3 regions of the Pectobacterium sp. PL64 genome follow, and region 1 is predicted to be linked to each of the others. Evidence: predicted binding sites of a transcription regulator. Region 1 holds the regulator's gene; each other region holds the start of a gene.
What was found. The regulator CRP, encoded in region 1, controls carbon source genes, mostly activating them, when cyclic AMP is high. The targets are predictions, from matches to a motif close to ATGTGANNNNNNTCACAT.

Region 1 (8,232 bases):
CTTTATGATTGTTTTCTCTTCGCTGCAAATTCGACGTGGTGTGCGCGTTCTGATCGACAACGCGACAGCAACGGTTAATCCCGGCCAGAAAGTCGGCCTGGTTGGCAAAAACGGCTGTGGTAAATCTACACTGCTGTCATTACTGAAAGGCGAAATCAGCGCCGACGGTGGCAGTGCGACCTTCCCGCAAAACTGGTCACTGGCCTGGGTCAATCAGGAAACGCCTGCGTTGGATAAACCCGCGCTGGACTACGTGATTGACGGCGACCGTGAGTTTCGCCAGTTGGAAGCCGCGTTGCAGACCGCCAACGAAGAAAACGATGGCAACGCCATTGCCACGCTGCACGGCAAGCTGGATGCCATTCAGGCCTGGACGATTCAGGCCAGAGCATCAAGCCTGCTAAACGGGCTAGGATTTTCTCAGTCACAGTTGCAACAGCCCGTCAGTGCTTTTTCCGGCGGCTGGCGGATGCGTTTGAATCTGGCACAGGCGCTGATCTGTCGTTCAGACCTGCTGTTACTGGATGAACCGACCAACCACCTCGATCTGGATGCGGTCATCTGGCTGGAAAAATGGCTGAAAAACTATGCCGGCACGCTGGTCCTGATCTCGCACGACCGTGATTTCCTCGATCCGGTGGTGACCAAGATTCTGCACATTGAGCAGCAGTCGCTCAATGAGTACACGGGTAACTACTCCTCGTTTGAACGCCAGCGCGCCACCCGTCTTGCACAGCAGCAATCGCTCTATGAACATCAGCAGGAGCGCGTCGCGCATCTGCAACACTACATCGACCGCTTTCGCGCACAAGCGACCAAAGCCAAGCAGGCACAAAGCCGGATAAAAATGCTGGAACGCATGGAGATGATTGCGCCAGCGCATGTCGATAACCCTTTCCGCTTCAGTTTTCGCGCCCCGGAGTCGTTGCCCAATCCACTGATGAAGATGGAAAAGGTCAGCGCAGGCTACAACGACAAGCCGATTCTGGAATCCATTAAACTCAATTTAGTGCCGGGTTCCCGCATCGGGCTGCTCGGCCATAACGGTGCGGGTAAATCTACGCTGATCAAACTGCTTGCTGGCACGCTCGCCCCGCTGAAAGGGGAAATTGGGCTGGCAAAAGGTGTGAAGCTCGGTTATTTCGCCCAGCACCAGTTAGAGTTTCTACGTGCGGACGAATCACCCTTGCAGCACCTGGTGCGTCTGGCAGAGCGGGAAACGGAACAGCAGCTGCGCGACTACCTCGGCGGCTTCGGTTTTCAGGGCGACAAAGTCACCGAGATCACCGAGCGCTTCTCCGGTGGCGAGAAAGCCCGTCTGGTGCTGGCACTGATCGTCTGGCAGCGCCCGAACCTCCTGCTGCTCGACGAACCGACCAACCACCTCGATCTGGATATGCGTCAGGCGTTGACCGAAGCGTTAATCGATTTTGAAGGCGCGCTGGTTGTCGTCTCGCACGATCGACACCTGATCCGTTCTACTACGGACGATCTCTATCTGGTACACGACCAAAAAGTAGAACCATTTGACGGCGATTTGGAAGATTACCAGCAGTGGCTGGTCGGCCTGCAACGTCAGGAAAATGCAGCCGATGAAGCGCCAAAAGAAAATACGGCCAACAGCGCGCAAGGCAGAAAAGATCAGAAACGCCGCGAAGCCGAGTTGAGAACGCAAACGCAGCCGCTGCGCAAACAGATAACCAAGCTTGAACAGCAAATGGAAAAGCTGGGAGAAACGCTGGCAGCGCTGGAAGCTCGGCTGGCGGACAGTGCCATCTACGACATCAGCCGCAAGGCCGAACTCACCGACTGCCTGCAACAGCAAACCAAAGTCAAAATCGAGCTGGAAGAAACGGAGCTATCCTGGCTGGATGCGCAGGAACAGCTAGAGCAGATGATGCAGAGCGATTCGCTTTGATATTAGTTGCCTGAAAAAGAGTCGCGAGCGAAAAACCGCTCGCGACGTTATCAACGAAGCCTTAATGCCAAATCAACAGCACGCAGGCGGCGGTCAGCAGCCCCATTGACACATTAAAGATAATCCACGCTTTCTTACTGCGCAGCAGTCGTCCAATCATCGTGCCAAATCCGAGCCAGATGACGCCGGACACCAGATTGACGAGCACAATCCCGATGCTTATCGCGATCACGGACTGGTTATAGCCTTCCCCCGCCAGACTAAAGCTGGCAACCGCGCCCAGCGCCATGAGCCACGCTTTCGGGTTCAGAAATTGCAGCAACCACCCTTGATAGAGCCGGATCGGCTGGGGCGGCGCAACGGACGCTTCCAGTCGTTCGTAAGCCGCCGTGGCGATTTTCCACGCCAGCCAGAGCAGATAGGCGCTACCGAGAACTTTCAGAATAAAGTGCAGCGAAGGGTAAATCAGAATCAAACCACCGACACCGAATGCCACCAGCAGCAAAATGCTCTGCATGCCCAGCATGATGCCGATCATCAGCCACAGTGAACGCATAAAGCCAAAATTCGCGCCCGAGGTGGTCAACAGCATATTATTCGGCCCTGGTGTGATGGCCGCTACCCACAAAAACCCCAACATCGAAAGAAATAAACTCAGTTCCATTATTTGTGGGCGCTCCTGACCCAAATGTCGTACCAACTGGCAGCATTGAAGCTAACAGTGTGATATTGATCGTACAAGAGCCGACAACAAGATTTCTATATCCTTTATGTATGACCATTTTCGTCCGCTAAGCGGCGCTCATAACCCACATCTGCAAACGCTATTACCGCGTCTGATCCGCCGTCATGCGCAATTCTCGCCAGTCTGGCAGTCACTGGAATTACCGGACGGCGATTTCGTCGATCTGGCCTGGAGCGAAGCCCCTGAACAGGCGCGGCACAAACCGCGCGTGGTGCTGTTCCACGGGCTAGAAGGCAGCTTTCATAGCCCCTACGCTCACGGCCTGCTGCATGCCTGTCAGCAGCGCGGCTGGCTGGCCGTCATCATGCATTTCCGCGGATGCAGCGGTAAACCCAACCGGATGAAGCGTATTTATCACTCCGGCGAAACCAGCGATGCCAGCTATTTCTTGCGCTGGATGCAGGAGACGCTGGGCGATGTGCCTACCGCCGCCATCGGCGTATCTCTCGGCGGTAACATGCTGGCCTACCTGCTCGCGCAGCAAGGTGAAGCCTGTTCCCTGTCCGCGGCCATCATTGTTTCCGCGCCACTGATGCTCGAGCCCTGTAGCCGTCGGATGGAACAAGGTTTCTCCCGCGTCTATCAGCATTACCTGCTGCGCCTGTTGAAACAAAACGCCGGCCGCAAGCTGGCGGCGTATCCAGATACATTGCCAATTCAGCTACCGCAGTTGAAGCGAATCCGCCAACTGCGGGAGTTTGATGACGTCATTACCTCACGTATCCACGGCTTCCGCGATGCGGCCGACTACTATCGACGCTGTAGCGCTCTGCCACTATTGCCTCAGATACGTAAACCGCTGCTCATCATCCATGCGAAGGACGATCCTTTCATGACATCAGAGGTGATTCCCGATCTGTCTCAGTTACCGTCTAATATTGAGTATCAGCTAACGGAGCATGGCGGGCATGTTGGCTTCGTCGGCGGAACGTTGCTGAAACCGGAAATGTGGCTGGAACAGCGCATTCCCAACTGGCTTAGCCCATTTTTGGACCAGGTCAGCGACTCTTTTTCTTCAGGAACCGTTTTTACTCAGGAACCCTTTGAATCAGGAAACATAGCGTGATTATTCCCTGGCAACAGCTCGATCCAGAAACGCTGGATAACATCATCGAATCCTTCGTCCTGCGGGAAGGCACCGATTATGGCGAACAGGAGCGTTCGCTGGCACAGAAAGTGGAAGATATCCGCGGCCAACTCCAATCTGGCGAGGTGGTGTTGGTGTGGTCTGAGTTACATGAAACTCTCAATATCATGCCGCGTAACCAGCTCAATTCCGGAGGGCATGCCCCTTATTGAGCACGCCGAAAGTCGTGAAAGAACGCGCCAAACATGCTAACAATGATGACAATTACGTCTTTTTTGAGGATGCGCGCAGGCCTTCGGTCTACGCGGGCATCGCGATCACGGAGTCACGCACCTTATGTCACATCAGCATCCGATTATTGCGGTTACCGGCTCCAGCGGAGCGGGAACCACGACAACCAGTCTGGCCTTCCGTAAGATTTTCCAGCAGTTTGATCTGCGTGCCGCCCAGTTAGAAGGCGATAGCTTTCACCGCTATACCCGTCCGGAAATGGATATGGCGATTCGTAAAGCGCGTGATTTAGGACGCCACATCAGTTATTTCGGCCCGGAAGCGAATGATTTCAGCCTGCTGGAACAGTCGTTTATTGAATATGGCCTGCACGGGCGCGGCCAGACGCGTAAATACCTTCACACCTACGATGAAGCGATTCCCTATAATCAGGTTCCCGGAACGTTCACGCCGTGGGAACCAATGCCGGAACCCACCGATATCCTGTTCTATGAAGGACTGCACGGCGGCGTGGTCACCGAGCAAAACGACGTGGCACAGCATGTGGATTTACTCGTCGGCGTGGTACCGATCGTCAACCTGGAATGGATTCAAAAGCTGATTCGTGACGTCAATGAGCGCGGCCACTCGCGTGAAGCAGTGATGGATTCCGTCGTCCGCTCAATGGAAGACTACATCACCTATATCACGCCACAGTTCTCTCGCACCCACATCAACTTCCAGCGCGTGCCTACCGTGGACACCTCCAACCCGTTCGCCGCCAAGTCGATTCCTTCACTGGACGAAAGCTTCGTCGTGATTCACTTTCAGGGATTGGATAATATTGATTATCCCTATCTGCTCGCCATGTTGCAGGGTTCCTTTATCTCCCACATCAACACGCTGGTCGTTCCCGGCGGGAAAATGGGGTTGGCGATGGAATTAATCATGGCGCCGCTGGTACAGCGGTTAATTGAAGGGAAAACCATCGAATAAGCATCGAGATACACGGGGCGACCACAGGGGTGAGGCCTCCCTACGGGAACCTCCCCCTGTGTTTCCCCTAATAACAGGCTTAAGTGACCAGAATTAGTGCCCAGAGACAGGGGTTATGCCAGCACCCTAATTTCGTGGCTGTGCGTCACCTCAACGGCTTTGCCCAGCATCAGTGCGACAGAGCAGTATTTTTCCGCCGACAGTGCAACGGCTCGCTCGACAACTTTGTCGGTCAATCCTTTTCCCGTCACGATAAAATGCAGATTGATGTGGGTAAATAAACGCGGCGCGTCAGACCGACGCTCTGACGTTAATTTCACTTCGCAATCCGCGACATCGTTGCGGCCTTTTTGCAGAATCGATACCACATCAATCGCGCTGCATCCGCCTACAGACATCAACACCATTTCCATCGGACTCGGCGCTTTATCACCGGAATTGCCGTCCATCAATATCTGATGCCCTGATGCGGATTCGCCCAAAAACGTTAAGCATTCAACCCATTTTACCCGTGCCTGCATGATGCCTCTCCACTAAAAATTTTTTGAAAATTTATACCGTTACTGTACAAAAACCAGCGTTAATCAGCGCTTTGTCATGCTGAAGCGAGACAACACAAGACACGTCCTTAAAGCTGTGTTAAAACGAAAATAGAATAGACCTTTTCTGGACAAACCCAGAAACGAAGAAGATGATGACCTGGCCAGACATACCCCAGCCATGTTTACGGTGCGGCAAGGCAGCAACCGGAAAATAAAGGGTACAGAGGTTTCAGTATATTCCCTGACGTCATTCTGCCTAGACTGAATTTTATTTTTTTAGCAGTTAAACACGCCGTACAGGGAACTCTGACCCCTGTAATTTGCGCAGTGAATTACAACAGAGGATGATAGCGAATGGTTCTCGGCAAACCGCAAACAGACCCAACTCTCGAATGGTTCCTTTCCCATTGTCATATTCACAAGTATCCATCGAAGAGCACGCTGATTCACCAAGGTGAAAAAGCAGAAACGCTTTACTACATCGTGAAAGGCTCTGTCGCAGTGCTAATCAAAGATGAAGAAGGCAAGGAAATGATTCTCTCCTACCTCAATCAGGGCGATTTTATCGGCGAGCTCGGCCTGTTTGAAGAAGGTCAGGAACGCAGCGCCTGGGTTCGGGCAAAAACTGCCTGTGAAGTGGCTGAAATTTCCTATAAAAAATTCCGCCAGCTCATCCAGGTTAACCCGGATATCCTCATGCGTCTGTCTGCGCAAATGGCAAGCAGACTTCAGGTTACCTCTGAGAAAGTCGGCAACCTCGCCTTCCTTGATGTGACCGGCCGTATTGCCCAAACCCTACTCAACCTGGCCAAACAACCTGATGCCATGACGCATCCAGATGGCATGCAAATAAAAATTACTCGTCAGGAAATTGGGCAAATCGTTGGCTGCTCGCGTGAAACCGTGGGCCGCATTCTGAAAATGTTAGAAGACCAGAACCTGATCTCTGCACACGGTAAAACGATTGTCGTTTACGGCACTCGCTAAGCCCCTGTCGCGGTACCCTACCAATAAAAAAGCGTGAAGCCTCGGCCTCACGCTTTTTTTATGGCGAACATCCTGCTCGCCACCCTGCGGGCCGTCGCAAGCGACGTTGAAAAACGTTCCCTACGTTTTTTTATGGCGAGCGTCCTGCTCACCACCCTACGGGCCGTCGCAAAACGACGTTGAAAAACGTTCCCTACGTTTTTTTATAGCTGATCTTTTAAGAACAGAGTCAGTTTGCTGCGTTAACGACCTGCGCGACGGCTTTGGCGAATTTGGCCATCCCTTGCACAATATCGTCTTCATTAATGATCAAAGACGGTACAAAGCGGATCACATTCGGCCCAGCCATCAGTACCATAAGCCCCTGAGCCGTTGCCGCCGCCAGAAACTCGCCTGCACGACCGTGCCATTGCGGTTTCAGTTCCGCGCCCAACAGCAACCCCATACCGCGAACCTGTTCGAATACACCGTACTGCTGATTGATTTTCTCAAGCTCACTGACAAAGCGATCGTGGCGATCCGCCACGCCTGACAGCACTTCCGGCGTGTTGATAATATCCAGCGCGGCTTCCGCCACCGCACAGGCCAGCGGATTGCCGCCATAGGTGGTGCCGTGTACACCAACCGTCATGGCCGATGCGATCTCTTCCGTCGTCAGCATCGCGCTAATTGGGAAACCACCGCCCAAGGCTTTAGCCGTTGTGAGAATATCCGGCGTAATGCCGTAGTGCATGTAGCTGAATAGTTTGCCAGTACGCCCCATTCCGCTCTGCACTTCATCAAACACCAGTAGCGCCTTGTGCTGATCGCACAGATCGCGAACGCCTTGTAAAAACTCAGGCGTAGCAGGCGTAATCCCCCCTTCACCCTGAATCGGCTCCAGCACGACTGCACAGGTGTGATCGTCCATCACCGCTTTAACCGCAGCCAGATCGTTGAAGGGAACATGAACAATATCCGCAGGCTTAGGTCCGAAACCGTCGGCATATTTAGGCTGTCCGCCGACCGAGACGGTGAACAGCGTCCGACCATGGAATGCATTGTAGAAGGAGATGATCTTGGTTTTATACGGACTATGGCGTTTAACCGCATAGTGACGCGCCAGCTTAAAGGCCGCTTCGTTAGCCTCAGCACCGGAGTTAACAAAGAACACGCGGTCGGCAAAAGTAGCATCAATCAATTTGCTGGCGAGGCGTAGCGCAGGCTCATTAGTGAAAATATTGCTGGTGTGCCACAGCTTTTCACCCTGCTGCTGCAACGCATTCACCAATGCAGGATGGCAGTGACCCAGCGCCGTAACCGCAATACCACCGGAAAAATCGATATACTCGCGGCCGTCCTGATCCCAGACGCGGCTCCCTTTACCTTTCACGGGTACAAACTTCGCGGGTGCATAAACTGGCAAAATCACTTTATCGTGAGTATCCCGTGTCACTGCTTTCTGCTCTGCTGCCATTTGCTGCCTCACTCTGCTGCCCATCATGTCGGAATGAAAATATAGTCAATAAATATGCATAAAAAATCAATTACAGGCAATATTAAATCGGCTACTGAGGAGAATAACTTTCTATATAGCTAAATTTTAAGGAAATTATCCAAAAGCTGATGCCCTTGCTGGCTAAGAATGCTCTCTGGGTGAAACTGAACCCCTTCCAGCGGCAATATGCGATGGCGGATCCCCATAATCTCATCACGCTTCCCTTCATGCTCGCTCCAGGCCGTGACTTCAAAGCAATCGGGTAGCGAG
Region 2 (8,232 bases), 400 kb from region 1:
CTCGCTGAAAAAGCAAAAGAATTTCACTGGCCGGAAAGCGACGCCAAGAAAATAGTCAATATCCCCACATTAATTACCAGCTATCAGGAAAAACAAAGTAATTATATTAATGCAGTGGGAAAAAAGGATGCCGTCAGAAAAAGCTGGAATATCTCAACAACAGAAAAACCCCTAGAACAGCTCAACGATCAATTAAAGACGGACAATAACAGCGCTAACCTTCAATTATTGCTTTCTGATCTGAACCAAAAACTGATTGCCGTCCGCTACCACGTTCGTGGGTTATTACTGTCTACCAATAAAGAATCCGAAGAAAAGCTGACGGATGCCATCAACGCAGCACAAACGTCATTGACCTTCCTGTATCAGAGCCTGTCTGCCGAACAGCGTGAAACGCTGGCACCGGTTATGACAATCATGAATACCTATGAAGAGCAGGTTCTGGCCTATATGCCGGCCTATGAGGAGGAGATGGCGCAGGCGGGGCAAATGCAGGTTGTCGCCGGACAGTTAAACGACGTAGTTAAATCCCTGCTCAGCGATCAGCTGGCGGCATCGCAGGAAGACATTCGCAATGCCACGCTGCAAATGAGCATCGCCGCGCTGATCACGCTACTGCTTGGTCTGCTGATTTCCTGGTTCATTTCACGTCAGATCACCACACCGCTTGGCAACACATTGAATATGGCTGAGAAAATCGCAACAGGCGATCTCACCATGTCTATCAACACGACACGTAAAGATGAGCTGGGTCAGTTGATGAGTGCGATGTCGAAAATGAATGACAACCTGCACAATATGATCGATGACATTCGCGTCGGCGTCAGCCAGATTTCTAACGCATCCAGCGAGATTGTCGCGGGCAACACCGACCTGTCATCACGTACCGAGCAGCAGGCCGCTGCCGTTGAGCAAACCGCCGCCAGCATGGAGCAACTCACTGCGACAGTTAAGCAAAACGCGGATAATGCACACCACGCGAACAAGCTGGCAATCAGCGCATCTCAAACCGCAAAACAAGGCGGCGAGCAGGTGAATAACGTGGTGCAAACCATGACGGCGATTGAGAGCAGTTCTAAGCGTATCGCGGAAATCACGTCCGTCATTAACAGCATCGCCTTCCAGACCAACATTCTGGCATTGAATGCCGCGGTGGAAGCCGCCCGCGCCGGTGAGCAAGGCCGTGGATTTGCCGTGGTCGCCAGCGAAGTTCGTAGCCTTGCCCAACGCAGTTCTCAGGCCGCGAAGGAGATCGAAGGCCTGATCTCTGAATCGGTTACTCAGGTATCACGCGGAGCGACGCTGGTTGGCAATGCCGGTAAAACAATGAATGATATCGTCACCTCGATCACGCAGGTGCATGACATCATGGGTGAAATTGCTACCGCATCGGATGAGCAAAGCCGGGGAATTAGCCAGGTTAGCCAGGCGATTGTTGAGATGGACAGCACCACGCAGCAGAACGCCGCGCTGGTTGAGCAATCCTCTGCCGCTGCCGACTCGCTGGAAGAGCAGGCAAGACTGCTGAAGCAGGCGGTTTCCGTCTTCCGTCTGGCAAACGCACAGCATGATGACACCCCAGCGGGTATCGCGTTTGCCGACCAAACGCATCGTCTACACGCACCGCGCTAATATCAACAGCAACGTACCAAAAACGACAAAGCCCCTGTTAAACAGGGGCTTCATCAACGAATCTATCACCAGCATCGGTCTGCGCAGAGAAGAAACCTTAGAACGGTTTCGGCGCGAAGCCTGTCATCTCTTTTAAACCCATCTCGCGCCCCAGTGCCGTCATCGGGTGCACCACCACCAAACCGCGAACGCTTTTCTTCAACGTCCCCATATCGGCTTGCTCTTTTTTAGTGATCGCACGTTTGAAAGGCAGGTTCGCCAGTTTCTGTGCTTCTTTGCTGAGCTTCTGTTCTCTCACGTTACGCAGGCGCTCGATTTCAGCCGTTAGCTTCTCGCAGGCCTCCAGATTGAGGGCGATTGCTTCAGCATCACCTTGTTCCAGCAGCGTGGTCTGCTTACGCGTCAGCTTATCCAGTTGGTCGCTAAGGCGCTTGATCTCTGCTTTTTCCTGCTCTTTCATAAAAGATAACCTATATAACGGGAGAATAATGCGGGGCACAGCATACACTATACGCTAAATAATTCGAGTTGCGTGAAGGCGGGAACTGCACTCCCCCCCGGAACTTACTCGGGTAAGTGGCTGAGTTGAGTAAGACCAGCCGCCACCCATATGCCGCTTGAAGAATGGCAAGTATAAGCGCCTGACATGACGCAGTGACGCAATATAGCGGAATGGGATTAAAATGCCTTTTTCAGACTGATTTGCGCAATCAATGTGGTCAGGGAGAGCACCAGCGTGGAACGCACCATCTGCTGATAACGCTGTCGCTGCATACTCACCAGAAGCGGATCGGCGGCGTCTGCCCCCGGCGGCAAAGCGGGTTCTGTAGGCAACGCCGCAACGCAGTGCAGTTCTCCGATAGGCCCCAGAATTTCATCATCGGTAAAACGGTAATGCCGATCGTCATGTGCCAGCTCTTCGCCCAGCGCCATTAACAGTTCCGCATCTTCGTACTCTTTACGGCTGATCATTCCCAGCCCATAAATCAGTTTCAGGCGCACGGAAAGGTCGCCCAGTGGACCCGTTCCCGTCATCAGGGGTTCAACGGCATATTTCACCGCATAATCATCTTTACGGAACACCTGCAACATCAGGATACTGACCGCTTCAGCCAGCAATTCGACGGCGCAGAGCATAAAGTCGCGCACGGTCTTCCCTGAGTTCAGCGCTTCCAGAACCCGGTTTTCAAACGCCTGTGTTTCTTCCATCGTCACTTCTCGACCCTTTAACCCCGCCCACAGCATCCCCTATCTCGGCAGCATGCTTACCGGCAGGTGTGGCGACATCCTATCCCCGACGTCGCCCGTATACCTTACACCGTGTCGAAAAGACCACACCTGCCTGATGACGAGACACGCCGATTACTGCATGGCGTTATACACATTCACTGCTTGCGCGACAACCTCGCTGTCAGCATCCAGACCAGAAATCTGCACCAGCGCCGCCTGCGGCCCCTGAGTACGGATTAACTCTGCCAGTTCCAGTGCCTGCGGATCCTGTTCACTGCGATAGTGCATCGCGGCAGCAATGCCGGTAATCAGGTTGTCATGCGGCAAATGGTATTCCAGCGTGCCGAGCAGCGGCTTAATCAAACGGTCGCCTGCACTCAGCTTGCGCAGCGGCTGACGGCCAACGCGTTCGACATCATCGTGTAGATGCGGGTTTTCAAAGCGGCTGAGAATCTTGTTGATATAGGCAGCGTGCTTCTCCGCATCAAAACCGTAGCGTTTGATGAGTACCGCGCCGCTCTCTTCCATTGCGCCTTTGACCACGGCTCTGACTTTCGGGTCGAGAATCGCATCGCGAATCGTCTGATGACGCGCCTGCTGGCCGAGGTAGGCCGTAATCGCATGGCCCGTGTTCAGCGTGAAGAGCTTACGCTCGACAAATGCCATTAGGTTGTCGGTCAGTTCCATACCGGGAATCGCTGGCGGCTCACCGCAGAACTGGGTTTTATCGACAATCCATTCGCTGAAGGTTTCTACCGTCACCGCCAGCACATCGTCGCTACCGGCTTCGGAAGGAGGAACGATGCGATCCACGGCGGAATCCACGAATCCCACATGCTCAACCACCCATTCCTGATGGCCTTCCGGCAGCAGTTTCAACACATGCTGTTTTAACTGGCTGGTGCCACGCACCATATTTTCACAGGCAATAATGTTCAACGGCCGGGTATTACCGTCGTTATGACGCTTAACCAGCCCCTGAGCGATAGTTCCGGCGATTTTTTCCAGAATCTGCGGCCCCACAGCGGTCGTCACCAAATCGGCCACGGCAATCAGCGCGACGGCATCCTGGCTGCCGCTGTGAACAGCACTAACGTTGCTAACGGTATCAACCTGCGTGTTATCGCCGACAATCCGCACCGTATAGCTTGTACGGCTGTTCAGGGCATCCAACAGCGGCTGATTGACGTCAGCGAATGTCAGTTCGACGTTGGCATCGGCCAACAATTTCCCAATAAACCCACGGCCAATATTACCCGCGCCAAAATGTAATGCTTTCATGAGAAATAACCTTAAAAAAACATAAAAAGAGGCCGCCCGCAGGCGGCCCTAGCCACATCAATTAGGCACTCTTTTTACCGGAGAGTAAGTCGAGTACTTCCTGAACATCCTGGGTCTGTGCCAGACGTTCAATGACGGCATCATCATCCAGCGCGTTGGTCAGACTGGTGATGACCTGAATATGTTCGTTGTTGCGAGCGGCAATACCGATAACCAGACGCGCAACTTCATCTTCTTCATCGCCAAAGCGAACGCCTTCAGGATATTGGCAGAAAACAACACCCGTTTTCAGCACGCGGTCTTTCGCTTCAATCGTGCCGTGCGGCACAGCAATCGACTCGCCCAGATAGGTAGAGGTCAGCTTTTCACGTTCCAGCATCGCTTCAACATACGCAGGCTCGACATAGCCGCCTTTCACCAGTTGCTCACCAGCGAAACGGATTGCCTGCTCTTTGTCTGTCGCATGCTGATTCAGGAACACATTGCCTGCACCCAGTTGGAACAGGTTAGTCTGTGCGTCGGCTACAGCAGGCGCTGGCGTCGCGACGGGTTCAGACTTCACGGCACCCTGTGCTGCGTTAAGACGCGCTACCAGATCGCTATACAGACCGCTATCAAGGAAGTTGGTCAGCGAAATGTGCTGTGCCTGCGGCGCATGACGCATCGCACGCTCGGTCAGGTCGCGGTGCGTAATCACCAGATCGACATCGTCCGGCAGACTATTGATCGCGCTGTTAGTCACCGAAATGTTGGTCAGCCCGGCATCCTGAACTTTCTTGCGCAGCACACCAGCACCCATCGCGCTAGAGCCCATACCGGCGTCACACGCTACGATGATTTTACGAACGGTGCTCATATCACCGCTGACACCAGCGTTAGTCGCCGTGCCTTTAGAAGACGCTTTCATTTCCTGCATGCGGCGCGTTGCGTCGCTCAGGTCTTCTTCTTTTTGCTTGGTGCTTTTCAACAGAATTGCCGACACGATGAAGGACACCGCGAAAGCTGCTGCAATGGCTGCGAGGTTAGCGAAGTAAGCGCCTTTTGGCGTCATTGCCAGCACCGCCAGAATGGAGCCCGGAGACGCAGGAGAAACCAAGCCGCCGCCCAGCACGCTCAGCGTAAACACGCCGGTCATCCCGCCCAGAATCACCGCAATAATCAGACGCGGATTCATCAGCACATAAGGGAAGTAGATTTCGTGAATCCCGCCCAGGAAGTGGATAATCGCCGCACCTGGTGCTGACTCTTTCGCGTTACCACGACCGAAGAACATGTACGCCATCAGCACGCCCATACCCGGGCCTGGGTTCGCTTCGATCAGGAAGAAAATAGATTTGCCGGTTTCCGTCGCCTGCTGAATGCCCAGCGGTGAGAAGATACCGTGGTTAATGGCGTTGTTCAGGAACAGAATTTTCGCCGGTTCAACGAAGATAGACGTAAACGGCAGCAGGTTGTTCTGTACCATCAGGTTAACGCCGGAAGCCAGCACCTGAGAGAAGACTTCAACCAGCGGACCAATTGCCAAAAACGACAGGATTGCCAACAACATACCGATAATACCGGCAGAGAAGTTGTTGACCAGCATTTCAAAGCCGCTCTTGATTTTACCGTCGACCATGCGGTCAAAACGTTTGATCGCCCAGCCGCCCAACGGGCCCACAATCATGGCGCCGAGGAACATCGGGATATCGGTCCCGACGATCACACCCATCGTCGTAATAGCACCGACCACACCGCCACGCTCACCGAATACCAGACGTCCGCCGGTATAACCAATCAGCAATGGCAGCAAATAGGTAATCATCGGACCGACGAGTTTCGCCAATGTTTCATTGGGGAACCAGCCAGTAGGGATAAACAGCGCGGTAATAATACCCCAGGCGATAAATGCGCCAATGTTGGGCATCACCATATTACTGAGGAAGCGACCAAAGTTTTGCACCTTGATCTTAATATCTGGTGAAAGCATAAAAACACACCCCTATTGAAACGCGCTGACAATAAGAGCGCGTGGTAATTATCGTGAGACGGCGTGGCAATAAAAACACCGATTACCACAAGAAGACTTCCGTCATTATTACTGTATGCAGCGCGGACTCTAACACGCTGTTTTCATACCGCAACTCCATGGCGGTAACGTGACAAAAATCACACAACCACCCTACATCAACGATACAAATAGGTGATTTACTTCACAAAAAACCGTTAAAAATGAAAAACTAAACAGATTTTTAGACAAATACTGCATCTTATATGTGATTCACATCACATTTTATAGACCTGTATTTGTTTTATTTATGTGATGTTAATCACAATTTATTTTCACCCTCTCACCAGCCACGCGCATCTTATCCAGAATACCTCTCTGCCCTATCGTATCGCTAAAGCGTCGGGGCACGACGCGGTTAGGGATAATTCACGCCGATTATTCCTCTGAGCGCATTCATTAAATTCTGCTGCTGTAGAGGTAGCGCTGCCACCATGCTGTTATATTGCGCCACCTGTTGCGGCGTACGGAATTGCACAGACGAGCCATTAAACACAGCCTGATCGCCCTGAGCCTGAAGGAAATCGCCGATCTGGATCAGGCTCTGTGCGAAGGCAATCGCATTCGGAGTGGCGGGTAACAGCGCATTGGTAGGCTGTATTACCGTGCGTGCATACAACCGCTCATAGGGTATTTGCACTTCTTCGGGCTGTTTTAGCAGCCGATGGGCGTTGTCCGCCTGCACTTTCGCCGCCTGCACATGCTGGCTCAACAGGTTCATTGCTCCGATAGATTGGCGAAGATCATCACGCTGCGTCAGATAGTCTTTAGGGACTCGAATACGGGAAATTTGTCCCAGCATCGGCGTCAAACTGCCGGACACGGCCTGATTAAACTGCTGAGAAAAGGTGGTTAAAATCGCGTAGTCGTTGGTGAAATTGCCAAAATTCTTCTTCTGCTCTTCCGTCAGTGTCGGCAATTTCCCATCCTGCTGCGACTGTACGCTTTGCAGGAATGCAACGAATGCCTTCCGCTGATCGGCTTCGCTGTCACCACAGGCAGCCAACTGCAATGCCGCCAGAATAACCAGAACTGGCAATAGCCAGCGTGAACGGTACGTCATCAGCCTTCTCATTCCCTACTCCTGTTATGCTTACTGCCCCGCCAGCCGTGCTTTATTCAGACAAAAACACGCTGACGACGGATTTTCCATGACAAGATTTTCTACGACATAAGCATAGTCGAATCAGGCTGGCTGTGCAGAAAAAGGCCAATTTCGACGTTCAAGAGAAATAAAATTTAGTATGGTTATTGTTTAATCAGACACATATTATTAAAATTGCGTTTCATCTCGCATTTTCCATCCGAATAATAATGTCGACCAAAAGATGAGGTTACTCGATAATATGAAAAAATAGATTTCAACACGAAATTATTAACAAGGTAATGAATGTCAATTTACTACCTTAAATAAAAAGCGACTCTTTTAGCACGATAGCTTTATTTTTATCTTATTTTTAACAAACGGACAATTTGACTACTCTATGCTTAGTATATTACCCCTTGATACATGGTTTTTTATTGCTATGATCCTTTTCTATTTCATTTATGGCAACTGGAATTTTACCGAGAAGAAAGCCCATGAATCACCAGGGATCCTCATTACTATAGGGATACTGGCAACTTTTTTTGGAATTGCACAGGGTCTGGCGTCATTTGATATGAATGATGTAGAAAGCAGTTTACCCACACTTATTAATGGCATCAAAACTGCATTTTCGGCCTCTGTTGCGGGTGTCGCTTGCGCATTAATTATAAAATGGCGCTATGCGTTCCGTGGTGTAAGAACAAAAAACAACCAACCAACACCAACTGATTCCACAATTGACGATATTGTTCAACACCTACAGTTTTCTACAGAGTCAATTGGACGATTGCATTATGCTATAGCAGGAAACGAAGACGCTTCTTTACTCACACAATTAAAATTAATGCGCGGCGATCAAAACGATAAACTAACCAATATCCATACTGCATTTACTGAATTTGCAAAAAACCAAACTGAAAATAACTCAAAAGCATTAATTGAAGCATTAAAAGAA
Region 3 (8,232 bases), 1.1 Mb from region 1:
AATCAACGTCATCAACCGCTGGCGCTCCGTCGGTTTTATCCGCTTACTCTGAACGCGTTTGGTCAGCAGCTGCCAGTTGTACTTCAGCGCATGGTTAATGCCCTGTTCATTGATATCTTTAATGCGTACCGGCAACTTCCCGCGCGTCGCCGTCACGCTGGCAATCCCGCCGCCCATCAGCCCACCGCCGAGAATGCCCACACAGTGGATCGGCTTGGCATCAGAGGCCGCCCCGGTGGTTTTCTTTAATGCATTGGAGGCAAAGAACAGGTGGCGTAGCGCGGCCGACTCCGGCGTCATCACCAGTTTGCCGAACGCTTTCGCCTCGTGCCGATACCCTTCTTCACGCCCTTTTTCTATGCCCCGACGCACCACCTGGATGATTTTTTCCGTGGCCGGATAGTTACCGTGTGTTTTCGCACGTGTTTTGCGCTTCACTAGTTTGAACAGCACATCGCGAATGCCCGGACTGCTCAACAAACGCGAACGCCAGCCCAGCGGCACTGCTTTACGTTTTCCTTTTTTGAGAATCTCGACCGCCGTCTCCAGCAGAATATCGTGCGGGACGGCCTCATCAACCAGCCCTTGTCGTAACGCCTGACTCGCACGGAGGTGGCGACCGGTCAGAATGAGCTCCAGCGCACTATCCAGACCAATCAGCCGTGGCAACCGCTGCGTTCCGCCCGAACCGGGAAGAAGACCAAGCTGCACTTCCGGTAGCCCCAGCACCGTTTTTTCATCCAGCGAGCAGACGCGATAGTCGCAGGCCAATGCCAGCTCCAGCCCACCACCCAGACAGGCACCGTGGATCGCGGCCACCACGGGGAACGGCAGTGCGGCCACCTGATCGAACGTTTCCTGCCCTTGCTTCGCCAGATTCTCTGCCTGTTCGGCACTGCTGCACTGGTTCAACATGGTGATATCCGCACCGGCGATAAACGAATCGGGCTTGGCGGAAATAAAAATCAGTCCCCTAAGCGTCGCTTGCTGCCGCGCCTGCTCGAAGACCGAAAGAATCTGTTCTGCAAATTCGCTCTTTAGCGTGTTCACCTTCTCACCGGGAACATCAATGCAAATAACACCGATATTGTCCGGCCGAATCGTTAGGGAAAAGGCGGACGGGCTTTCCGTTACAGGCGCTGTTTTTTCCGTTGCAGATGATGTTGTCACGGAGAAAGGCTGTTGATCGTTCATGGCGTCACCTCCAGTACCATTGCCGCACCTAGCCCGCCCGCCGCGCAGGCAGTGGTTAACCCCAGCCCGCCGCCACGACGGCGCAATTCATTCAGCGTTTGGGTAATCATCCTCGCGCCAGTAGCGGCAAAGGGGTGTCCATAGGCAATGGATCCCCCCAACACATTGAACTTGGTGCGATCCACCTCACCCAGCGCGGCATTTCTACCCAGCTGATTCCGAGCAAACTCATCGCTGGCAAACAGTTTGAGATTTGCCAACGTCTGGGCGGCAAAGGCTTCGTGCATATCGATGAGCGTCAGATCAGCCAGCGTCACGCCAGCCCTTGCCAACGCCAGCGGGGAGGCATAAGCCGGCCCCAACAACATATCACGCTGTACGCCGATGGCGCTGAATGCATAGCTGCGCAGGTAGCCTAACGGCGTGATCCCCAGACTTTTGGCCTTGGATTCACTCATCATCAACACCGCTGCCGCGCCATCTGTTAGCGGCGTACTGTTCGCCGCCGTGACCGTACCGTGTCGGCGATCGAACGCTGGGCGTAAACGGGAGTACTGCTCCAGCGCGGAATCATGGCGCACGTTGTTATCTTCACTCAGCGCCTTGTCATAGGGTGGGACGTAAGCCGTCATGACTTCATCGCGCAACACGCCGGATTCCCAGGCCTGAGCCGCCAGCTTGTGCGAGCGGTGCGCCAGTTCATCCTGCTCTTCGCGCGTGATGCCGTAGGTTTTTGCCATCTGTTCGGCGGTATCACCCATGCGCAGCCCAGTGGAATACTCCGCCACGGCAGGCGCAACTGGCAGCAGGTCTTTCGGGCGCAGACCGCTTAACAGTTTCAACTTCTGGCTCAGCGTCCGGGCCTTGTTCATATCCACCAGCGTTCTGGCCAACGCTTTGCTGACGCCAATCGGCAGCACGGAAGAGGAATCCGCCCCGCCAGCAATGCCGACTTCCACCGTCCCCGCCATGATGCTTTCCGCCACGTTGGCGACCGCCTGAAAGCTGGTGGCGCAGGCGCGCGACACGCTGTAGGCATCGGTATGCACACTCATGCCCGTGCCGAGCACGATCTCTCTGGCGATATTCGGCGCTTCGGGCATTTGGACCACCTGTCCGAACACCAATAGCTCGATCAGTTCAGGGTCGATCCCCGTGCGAACCAGTAATTCACTGGTAACGAGCTTCCCTAATTCGATGGCAGGTACGCCATGATAGGCCGTTGCCTGCCGGGCAAATGGGGTGCGTAATCCGCTCACGAACGCAATGCGATCGCCGCGGCGGGTTATCAGAGGTAATACCTCGCTCATAAACGCTCCTGTTAACCGAAAATAAAGTACGCGCACAACAGGTCAGACCTGATTTCATTGTTAACCAGATAGTTACATTACGCAAAGCTGCGCAACACAAAAGTGTGAAGAGCATGCTGTTGTCAGCCCTGATACCATCAACCTTATGACAAGACTCAGGTGATAAAGATGACTAATACAACCGAAGAAAGCAGGACGAGACGAAATGCTGCACCGTTTTTATGAAGACATCGCGACGATCTGGGGAACGCCGACAACATGCCGACCGATTCTATGGCCAATTAACATGCGCATTGGGAGAATGGATAAGTGACGACACCACCGACAGTGGTGGATAGAAATAACGAAGGGAAACAAAACGAGTCAGGCAGGCGATGCGATAACGCAATGCCTGCCAGAAGGAAGGCTTAACGCAGGCCGAGCTGGAAAATCATCGTTTCAGCCTGGCAACTGAACGTGAAATCGATGTCCAATTTAACGCCGCCGTCTACGTCTTCCAGCGTGCTGGCGATTTCGCAAGGTTCAGACTCTACCGCACGCGCTTTTTCCGTCAGGGCGGCCAGTGCCGCTTCCGCCTCAGCACGATCGCCAAAAACGTTGCTGTAAGACGCCGTGCAATCCGTGTTATCCATAATTGTGCCAACATCGACACAGCAGCAGGCTGCGGTTTCTTCAGCACTGCATTTGTTGATTACGTTCGTCATGCTACTTTCCTCTTAAAACGCGGGAGATATGATCCAGTTCAAATATTTTTATCTTCCTTATATTTTACTCCCTCATCCCGAAGCAGTGCCAGCACTTCATGCTGACCAGTAATTTTAGTGATATCAATCACATTACGGTGTTATAAGGCAGTAAAGACCGAGTAATATCTCTTCACACAAATTAACCAAAACGTTAAGCAGGTCTAAATTCTGCATCATTTTAGAAATATTTTTAATACACGAGCGCAACATTGTCGTATTCCCAACTTATACTTTGGCAACTGGTCTGCTTTGTCAGGCTGAGTGCGCCCCCTACAATGCGCGTCCCTTGTTACTTCGTGTAACAAAGTTAAATAACAAGCATATAAAGAGGTTTTGGTCATGAACCAGAAAAACCTGTTCAAACAATCCACAATTGCTGTTGCGGTGGCCCTGTTTTCAGCAAATGTGTCCGCAGCTGGTTTCCAGCTAAATGAATACTCATCATCTGGTCTGGGACGCGCGTTTTCTGGTGAAGGTGCCGTAGCCGATAATGCGACCTCAGGTAGCCGTAACCCGGCGACCATGACCATGTTTGACCGCCCTTCATTCTCCGGTGGTGTCACTTATATCAACCCGGATATCGATGTTCAGGGGAAAAACTCCCTGACTGGGCAGAATACCAGCGCCAAAAATATTGCGCCGCACGCCTGGGTGCCGAACCTACACTTCATCATGCCGCTGAATGAGCAATGGGCGGTTGGTGCTTCCGCTACCACCAACTATGGCTTAGCAACGGAATTCAATGATAACTATGCCGCAGGTTCCATTGGTGGACAGACCGACCTGCTGACATCAAACCTGAATCTGAGCGCCGCTTATCGCCTGAACCAGCATTTTAGCTTTGGTTTAGGGGTTAACGCCGTCTATGCTGATGCCAAGATTGTTCGTCGAGCAGGTGAATTGGCAAACGTACCTACCGCTGCTGGTGGATTACAAGGGGTAGTCGCTGGTCCCTCCTCAGAAATAGCTCGTCTGGAAGGTAAGGAATGGGGTTACGGTTGGAATGCGGGTATCCTTTATGAAGTCGATGAAAATAATCGCTTCGGCCTGACTTATCGTTCAAAAGTCGATATCGATTTTAACGGCGATTACAGCAACAACCTCCCAACAGCAGTAACAGCATTGAACGGTACTGGTGGCGCAACGATCCCTGGCAAGCTGACGCTGAATCTGCCGGAAATGTGGGAAGCGTCGGCCTACCATCGCGTGGCGCCGAAGTGGGCGGTACACTACAGCCTGACCTATACCAGTTGGAGCCAGTTCCAGGAGCTGAAAGCAACGGGCAACAACGGTCAGACTCTGTTCCATAAAGATGAAAGCTTCCGTGACGCGTACCGTATCGCACTCGGCACCACCTACTATCATGACGATAACTGGACGTTCCGCGGCGGTATCGCGTTTGACGACAGCCCAGTACCGGCCGACAAACGTTCGATCTCCATCCCGGATCAGGATCGTTTCTGGTTGAGCGCAGGTACGACCTACGCCTTTAATAAAGACGCGTCTGTGGATGTTGGCGTGTCCTACATGCATGGCAAGCAAGTTGATATCAGCGAACCTATCTCTGATAGAGCGGGTTCGCCAAGTTACACTTTCAGCTCCAAAGGTAAAGCCTGGCTGTACGGCGTGAACTTTAACTATGCGTTCTAAATAACGTACGAGTTTATAAATAAAGCACGCGTTCTCATTGCTATCAGTCAGAACGTGGTAAAGCAGGTAAGGCAACTTACCTGCTTTTTTATTGCTCATCACAAGGCATTTGTCTCTTTCTTACTGGCGTAGTGATTAGCTAATGATGGACAATCCACGAACATCATAATGTCGGATCAGTCGTTCAAGAGACGCCCGCCATCCACGACAATCTCACTACCGATAGTCCATCGGGACTCATCTGAAGCCAGGTACAACACCGCCTTGGCAATCTCCTCCGCCGTGCCGAATCGGCCTGAAGGAATGCTTTTGACGATCTCCTCGTTGACCTGTTTGCGATAGGTATCGGGGATACCAAGTTTGTCATACAGCGGGGTATCGATTGGCCCTGGGCTAACCGCGTTGATGCGAATACCACGCGCCATCAGTTCGCTCGACAGCGTCTTTGACAGGCTAAGAAAAGCCGCTTTGGTCGCAGAATAAACCGAGGAACGAGCCGATCCTACATGCGCACTAATCGACGTGTTGAGCACGACCGAAGCAGGGCTGGCGAACACGGGCAGCAACGACTGGATCAGGAAGTACGGCCCCTTGACGTTGATGTCAAAGGAGCGATCAAACATCTCCTCCGTCCATTCCTCAATCGGTTGCCAAACGGAAACACCCGCGTTGAGAAAGACAGCATCAACTTTTCCGTAATGGGCTTCCACGGCTTGCGCCAGTTCCTTCTGTGCACTCACGCTAGCCGAATCGGCGCGCAACACCAGCACCTCGCTGCCAAGCTCGGCTTTTGCTGCGGCAATAGAATCGGGGTTGACCCCAGTAACGATGACGCGAGCCCCTTCAGCGAGAAACTGCTTTGCGGTTTCCAGCCCAATGCCGGAGGTGCCTCCGGTGATAAGGGTACGTTTGTTGTGTAAGCGAGACATAGGGAACTCCTGATAATCATAGCGGGATGCAGCAATGTGCTGCCGGGGACAGCGCTAATCATATGTGTATGCATAAATGATGATAAGCTCCCCATTTCGCATATGATTTATTCCATTACTGCATTAATTGAGGCATCTCCACGTGGATCGTTTTCTGCTCATGACCTGTTTTAAACGGACTGTCGAAACAGGCAGTTTTTCTGCGGCAGCACGCGACCTGAATATGGGGCAACCTAACGTAAGTCGATACGTTGCTGCCTTAGAAGAACATCTGGGCGTCAGACTACTTCAGCGGACAACACGCCAACTTGTGCTGACGCCCGAGGGCGAGCGGTACTATGCAGATGTCAGCCGAATTCTCGATGCGGTTGCAGAATCGGAGTCATCCTTGAGCGATGAGACGGAGCCCACTGGACTCCTGCGAGTGGCCTGCCCAACCGCAATGGCTCATGCCTTTCTTATGCCACAAATACCCGCTTTTCTTGCCCGCTACCCCGGGTTGTCGCTGGATTTGCAACTGAGCGATCGTTTCGTCGATCTGGTGGAAGAAGGTGCCGAGTTAGCTATCCGAATCGGCCATCCTTCCGACAGTGCACTACGTGCGCGCCGGATTGGCCTTTTCACACGCGTGTATGTAGCCTCGGTAGACTATCTGAGTCGTCGTGGCATACCGCAAACACCAGAAGATTTGCGCGATCATGACTGCATTCTGTACTCGCTGTTAAACACGGGTAATACATGGCATTTTCGCGATACCGAGATCAACGTTTCGGGGCGATTCCGAGTCAACTCCCCCCAAGCCGTACAGGAAGCTGTTATCGCCAGCCTTGGTATCGCCAGCGGCCCCAAATGGTTATACGAGGATGGATTACAGAGCGGCAGGCTGTGTCAGGTACTTTGCGACTACGAAGCACCGCCAGTGCCAATTCAGTTTCTTTATGTCGCCAATCGCCTGCTACCGAAGCGAGCCATTGTATTCATGGACTTCATTGCAGAAGCGTTTTCCAGGATTCCTGGACTCAACACTGACGATCGCTAGTTCGCATTGGGCTTGAAGGCACAAAAAAGGCCGCTTGCGCGGCCTTATATCATGACTTCCAGCTAACCCCGATTACTCAGGCTTAACCTCAATATAGTCCAGGCCCAGCGTGCTGCTGGTGTAGCTGCGGATTTTATTGGTCATTTCAATATTACCGTCCAGCTTCTGACCATAAGATGGAACGATCTCTTTCAGCTTGCCCTGCCATTCTGGCGTAGCGACTTTATCTTTAAACACTTTTTCCAGCAGGCTCAGCATAATCGGCGCGGCAGTAGACGCGCCCGGAGAGGCACCCAGCAGCGCGGCAATCGAACCATCCTGCGAACTGACAATCTCCGTACCCAGCTTCAGCACGCCGCCTTTGTCATCATCTTTCTTGATAACCTGAACGCGCTGACCAGCAATCGCCAGTCTCCAGTCTTCTTTCTTCGCGTTCGGGAAGTATTCCTGCAGCGCGGCGAAACGATCGTCGTCATCCATCATGACCTGACCCACCAGATACTTCACCAGATCGAAGTTATCCAGACCGACGTGCGTCATCGGCATCACGTTAGAGAACGTCACAGAACCGATCAGATCCCACAGCGAACCGTTTTTCAGGAATTTGCTGGAGAACGTAGCAAACGGACCGAACAGCAGGACGGGCTTACCGTCAAAAATACGGGTATCCAGGTGAGGAACGGACATCGGTGGCGCACCAACGGAGGCTTTACCGTAAACTTTCGCCATGTGGCGCTTCACGATTTCCGGGTTTTCTGTCACCAGGAATTCGCCACCAACCGGGAAGCCACCGTACAGATCGGCCTCAGGAATACCGGATTTCTGCAGCAGCGGCAGTGCCGCCCCACCCGCACCGATAAAGACAAACTTCGCCTTAATCACGCTTTCTTTCTCGCCGTTCTTCAGATCGGCGTAAGTCACGCTCCAGGTGTTATCTGCATTACGCTTGATATCACGCACTTCTGAATTCAGGTGCAGCGCGAAGTTGGGCTTGGTTTTCATCGCGCCAACCAGCTGACGCGTAATTTCACCATAGTTCACGTCGGTACCGATAGGCATACGAGTCGCCGCAATCTTCTGAGCCGGATCGCGACCTTCCATCACCAACGGCGCCCACTCTTTGATCGTATTAGGATCGTCAGAGAACTCCATGCCACGGTACAGCGTGCTGTGCTGCATCGCGTCATAACGATGTTTCAGGAAGGCGGTGTTCTCGTCACCCCAGACAAAGCTGATGTGCGGCACGCTGTTAATGAAGGAGTGCGGATTGTTCAGCACGCCGTTTTTCACCTGATAGGACCAAAACTGGCGGGAGACTTCAAACGCTTCGGTAATTTCCAACGCTTTGCTGATGTTGATTGGGC

Region 2: a site for CRP is predicted at 6,324-6,341, ahead of HP572_RS19580 (PTS mannitol transporter subunit IICBA). Genes of this name have one in related genera too.
Region 3: a site for CRP is predicted at 3,235-3,252, ahead of HP572_RS12930 (YfcZ/YiiS family protein). Genes of this name have one in related genera too.

What each region holds. Positions count from the first base shown of each region.
Region 1 is NZ_CP092070.1:3,941,756-3,949,987, forward strand. Features, by position in the region: gene HP572_RS17710 (ABC transporter ATP-binding protein) at 5-1,918, shown strand; gene HP572_RS17715 (LysE family translocator) at 1,980-2,582, opposite strand; gene HP572_RS17720 (hydrolase) at 2,689-3,729, shown strand; gene HP572_RS17725 (YheU family protein) at 3,726-3,962, shown strand; gene HP572_RS17730 (phosphoribulokinase) at 4,087-4,956, shown strand; gene HP572_RS17735 (OsmC family protein) at 5,070-5,477, opposite strand; gene crp (cAMP-activated global transcriptional regulator CRP) at 5,853-6,485, shown strand; gene HP572_RS17745 (aspartate aminotransferase family protein) at 6,715-7,941, opposite strand; gene HP572_RS17750 (aminodeoxychorismate synthase component II) at 8,061-8,232, opposite strand, start outside.
Region 2 is NZ_CP092070.1:4,344,694-4,352,925, forward strand. Features, by position in the region: gene HP572_RS19560 (methyl-accepting chemotaxis protein) at 1-1,632, shown strand, start outside; gene HP572_RS19565 (YibL family ribosome-associated protein) at 1,730-2,092, opposite strand; gene HP572_RS19570 (MltR family transcriptional regulator) at 2,311-2,877, opposite strand; gene HP572_RS19575 (mannitol-1-phosphate 5-dehydrogenase) at 2,995-4,143, opposite strand; gene HP572_RS19580 (PTS mannitol transporter subunit IICBA) at 4,205-6,112, opposite strand; gene HP572_RS19585 (DUF3053 domain-containing protein) at 6,549-7,253, opposite strand; gene HP572_RS19590 (hypothetical protein) at 7,675-8,232, shown strand, end outside.
Region 3 is NZ_CP092070.1:2,871,216-2,879,447, forward strand. Features, by position in the region: gene fadJ (fatty acid oxidation complex subunit alpha FadJ) at 1-1,194, opposite strand, end outside; gene fadI (acetyl-CoA C-acyltransferase FadI) at 1,191-2,504, opposite strand; gene HP572_RS12930 (YfcZ/YiiS family protein) at 2,912-3,208, opposite strand; gene fadL (long-chain fatty acid transporter FadL) at 3,590-4,900, shown strand; gene HP572_RS12940 (SDR family oxidoreductase) at 5,077-5,829, opposite strand; gene HP572_RS12945 (LysR family transcriptional regulator) at 5,972-6,868, shown strand; gene mqo (malate dehydrogenase (quinone)) at 6,941-8,232, opposite strand, start outside.